Regions from separate parts of the Gordonia amicalis genome, predicted to be linked through region 2. Evidence: predicted binding sites of a transcription regulator. Region 2 holds the regulator's gene; the other holds the start of a gene.
The links. Region 2 encodes LexA, which represses DNA repair genes until DNA is damaged. Its sites were predicted from a motif close to CGAACANNTGTTCG; they were not measured.
Positions count from the first base shown of each region.

Region 1: IHQ52_RS22450 (DUF222 domain-containing protein) is a predicted target of LexA. The motif match lies at 1,075-1,088, and genes of this name have one in related genera.

Region 1 is NZ_CP091855.1:4,893,855-4,896,043, forward strand. Features, by position in the region: gene IHQ52_RS22450 (DUF222 domain-containing protein) at 1-1,048, opposite strand, end outside; gene IHQ52_RS23820 (hypothetical protein) at 1,390-1,710, opposite strand; gene IHQ52_RS22460 (hypothetical protein) at 2,170-2,189, opposite strand, start outside.
Region 2 is NZ_CP091855.1:3,687,273-3,689,461, reverse strand. Features, by position in the region: gene IHQ52_RS16840 (phosphoenolpyruvate--protein phosphotransferase) at 1-667, shown strand, start outside; gene lexA (transcriptional repressor LexA) at 645-1,352, opposite strand; gene IHQ52_RS16830 (LysM peptidoglycan-binding domain-containing protein) at 1,589-2,155, shown strand.

The sequences.
Region 1 (2,189 bases), 1.2 Mb from region 2:
AGTACAGCGGGACGGCGGTGGCGTCTTTGAACACCGCCAGCCAGGGTTGGGCGTCGGCGGCCATGTCGATGAGTTCGGGGATCGGGATCAAAGTGCCGGTGACGGTGGTGGCGAACCCGGCTTCGCGGATCAGATCGTTGAGGTCGGCTTTGACGATCACCTGTATCGGCAACCCGCGGTGACTCTTACCCAGGAGTCCGTCCTCGAACACAGCCTTCAGCAAGGCGTTGAACGCGTCGTGGTTGCGCTGCGCATCGCTGCGATCATCACGTGCGGCAGCGGCTTCGACCATCTCGGGGTCGGCATTCTCGATCGACCCGTGCGGTGATTCGGGGTCGTCGGGATTGTTCATGCCGGGTTTGGCCCAGACCGCGAGCAGCATGGTGATCCGCGCGAGGAGTTCGGGTGTGAGGTCGGCGGACATCTTGGCGGTGCCGTCGGCGCGTTGCCGGTTGACCGACAGTTTGCGACGGCGTTTGCGGTCGGTGTCGTCGGCGAGTGTTCCGTCGGGGTCGAGGTGGGCCAACAGGCGGGCGCCGAGGGCGGTGATGTCGGCGGGGGTGTGGTCGACGGCGATTTCGGCCATCTGTCGTTCGGCGGCGATCTTCACGTCGTGGTCGACGGCGTGCGGGATCTGGTCGAGGACGTCGATGACCGCACGAACATGGGCGGGGCCGACATGCCCGTCGGCGAAGGCCTCGGCCAGGGTGGGGTGCTGGGGTGGGAGTGGTTGGCCGGTAGGGCTGGGAAAGGTTGCGGTGGCCGACATCTGGTCGCGGCGTCGCATGGGTTCGGCGATCCGGAGGCGGTGGGTCATGAACTGGATGACGCTGCGGTGCCCGGTCTTACGGGGTAGGTCACGTTCGGTGGCTTCGACGACCTGACGGTCCCCGGCGAAACTCAGTCGCGCGATCGCCCTTTCGGTCTCTGCCGCGACGTCGACGAGATCGGAATCTGAGCAGCCGGTCAGGTCGACGGTCTGCAGCTCGTCGATGAGGGAGTGGAGCTGATCGACCAGCACGGCGGCGCTTGGTCTTGCGTCTGCCATGACGGTCACCCTCCGAACCGATAGTGCGAATGTATGTTCGACAGTACCCGCTATTCCGCTGTGCTGCAACGCTAATGAGGAACACACGATGACACGCAGCTTGTCGGTGGGATGGTGTAGGAGGTATGGCGTCGGGTCATCGGTGACAGTTCTGTATCAAGGCATCGGAGACACTCGGTGTATCAGGACCTCGGTGACGGTCTGGTTTGGTGGGACGTGGACCGCGGGGTTGGCGGTTGCCGACGTAGCTGATTCCGGCAGCGGGCCGTGGGTGTTCGACAAGGACCTCCCCGGCGGTGTTGGCGATAATGACCGTGTCGTCGACGGCGACGAGACCTGATCTAAGGCATGGTCCACATCACCATGTAGGTGACTGCGTTGACGCTGACGGTGCCCGAGGTGCTGATAGTTCGGACCAGGTGGTCGAACGCATCGACCTGGGCTTGCAGCTCGGACAGGGTGTCGGCCAACGGTTGTTTGTCCAGGTACCGAAACAGTGTCTGGTGGAACCGTTCATTCTTGCGCTGCGTGGTCGGCTTGTAGGACTTGCCGGTGATCGTCTCGACCCCGAGGGCTTGGGCGTGTTCGACGAGTCGACCGATGCGACCCCGGCGTGACGGGTTGAACGCGTTCCCGTTGTCGGTGAGTAACCGTTGGAGCACTCCATGAGCGGCTACTGCCTTGTCGAACACAGCGATCGCGGCTCGGCGGTCTCACCTGCGGCCGCATGCGAACACGCGGCGTAGCGCGAATGATCGTCGATCAGTTGCAGGGTGACGCACCTGCGTCCACCGGTCAGGACCTATTCGGTGCCATCGATCTGCCAGCACGCGTTCGGCGCGGGATAGTCGAACCTCCGCCGCGCCGAGCGGCGTAACTCGTAGAACGACTTTCGAGAAATCCCGTGTTCAGCGCAAGACGTCGAGACCGCTCCGCGCGGTGCACTATCAGCCCACTGCGAGATCGCTAGCCACACAAGAGGGTCGATAGGTCATTAACAGCCACGCCTGAGTGTCTGTGTCATAGCGTTGCGCCGCCTGGTGGTGTCCATGCCGAGGATCGAGGAGGCACTCCGGCATGCCACGTCCATACCCACCCAAGGATGGCATTGCCCGGACGGGTCAGGCGAGCGCAGCCGAAG
Region 2 (2,189 bases):
ACTCGGTGTGCGCGGCGACCGAATCGCCTTGGCGCACCCCGAGATCCGCGCGCGCCAGCTCGACGCGATCGCCCGGGCGGCGCAGGAGGCCGACGCGCAGCCGTGGGTCATGGCCCCGATGATCGCCTCACCCGCCGAGGCTGCGGCATTCGCCGCGCAGGTGCGCGAGCGTGGACTCGTCGCCGGTGTGATGATCGAGGTCCCCGCCGCGGCGATCCTGGCCCCGGCGATCCTGGCCGAGGTGGACTTCGTCTCGATCGGCACCAATGACCTCACGCAGTACACGATGGCCGCTGACCGAATGTCCGCCGAGCTCGCATCGCTGACCGATCCGTGGCAGCCGGCCGTGCTGCATCTCGTCGCAACGGTCGCCCGGGCCGGACGTGATCAGGGGAAACCGGTGGGCGTCTGCGGAGAGGCCGCGGCCGATCCGCATCTCGCCTGCGTGCTGGTCGGACTCGGGGTCACCTCGTTGTCGAGCGCTCCCGTCGCGGCGCCCGCGGTCGGCGCCCAACTCGGCGCGGTCACCCTGGCAACCTGCGAAAACGCGGCGGCCGCCGCGCTGGCCGCCACCGATCCGGCTACGGCTCGCGCGGCGGCCGCCGCGGTACTCGACAGTGGCGCCGACACTGACAGCGACGAGGTCAGACTCGCCGCATCACGGTGACGACCTTGCCGAGGATGACGGCCTCGTCGCCCGGGATCGGGTCGAACAACTCGTTGTGCGGCATCAGCCAGACATGACCCTTCTGGCGTTTGAAGGTCTTGACCGTGGCCTCGCCGTCGATCATCGCGGCCACGATGTCGCCGTTGTCGGCCACGTTCTGCTGGCGGACGACGACCCAGTCCCCGTCGCAGATCGCGGCGTCGATCATCGACTCGCCGACGACCTTCAGCAGGAACAGCGATCCCTCGCCGACGAGCTCCCGGGGGAGTGGGAACACGTCCTCGACGGCTTCCTCGGCGAGGATCGGCCCGCCTGCGGCGATCCGGCCGAGCACCGGTACGAAAGTGGGCTCGGGTAGTGCTCCGCCGGTCGGCGACGTCGGCGTCGGGGGTTCGCTCGGCGCGATGTTCACCGCCCGCGGACGGTTGGCATCACGTTTGAGAAGGCCCTTGCGTTCGAGGGTCCGCAGCTGATGGGCGACCGAGGAGGTCGAGGTGAGACCCACCTCGTCACCGATCTCGCGGATACTCGGCGGGTAACCGCGTTCTCGCACGGATTTGCGGATCACCTCGAGAACTCCGCGCTGCCGCGGCGTCAGCGACGCCTCGGCCGCCGCCATGTCCGCCGGGGTGACGGGCTCGTCGGCGCCCCGCGCTCCGGTGCGCTTACCGCCGTCATCGCTCATGATCGGGTTCCTCTCGATTCCGAACGTGCTGGTAGATCGCTTGTCTGTCGACGAGCCTAGCCGAGAACGCCGACCGAATCAAACATTTGTTCGACGTGTCGCGAGACAATTGTCGGAGTGCCGTGCTACAAATCGAACATCAGTTCATCGAACAGATGATCGACATTCGAACAGTTCGATCGGGACGACGCGGTCCCACTCACGAACACCGTTCGACCGGATACACGGAGGGCACCATGCGCACCGCCACTCTCATCGACCCCGTCCACCTCGACCCCGTCCACCTCGACCCCGCCCGGCACGGCGGTCCCGTCCGCGGCGACGTCCTGGAGCGTCCGCGCCCGACACGTCGGGGAGACGCCCGGCGGCCCGTCGACAACCGTCCGGTGCCGGAATCGGTGGTCCGGGTCCGCCGCGTCGCCTCCACCCAGTGCGCGTCGCCGGTGGGTATGCGTGGTCGTGGACCGGTGGTCCCGGCGTCGCCTCCCGCCGAAACGGTTCCCGCGGCCGTCATCCGCCGGCGTCGCCGCACGGCGACCGCTGTCCTCGCCGGCGTCGCGCTCGCCCTGGCCGTGTGGGTCATCGCGGTCGTCGGCCAGAACTACGCCGCGTCGGTCACGCCTGCCGCGGTCGGCACCGAGGTCGTGCACGTTCGGTCGGGTGACTCGCTGAGCACGATCGCCTCGCGGGTCGCCCCCGAGATGCCGCGTGAGGCCGTCGTCGACGAGATCATCCAGCTGAATGACCTCGCGTCGAGCGGGCTGCGCGTCGGCCAGCCGCTCCTCACCCCCCGGTACCACTGAGGCCGGGCGGTATCCTCGATGACACAGGGACCAG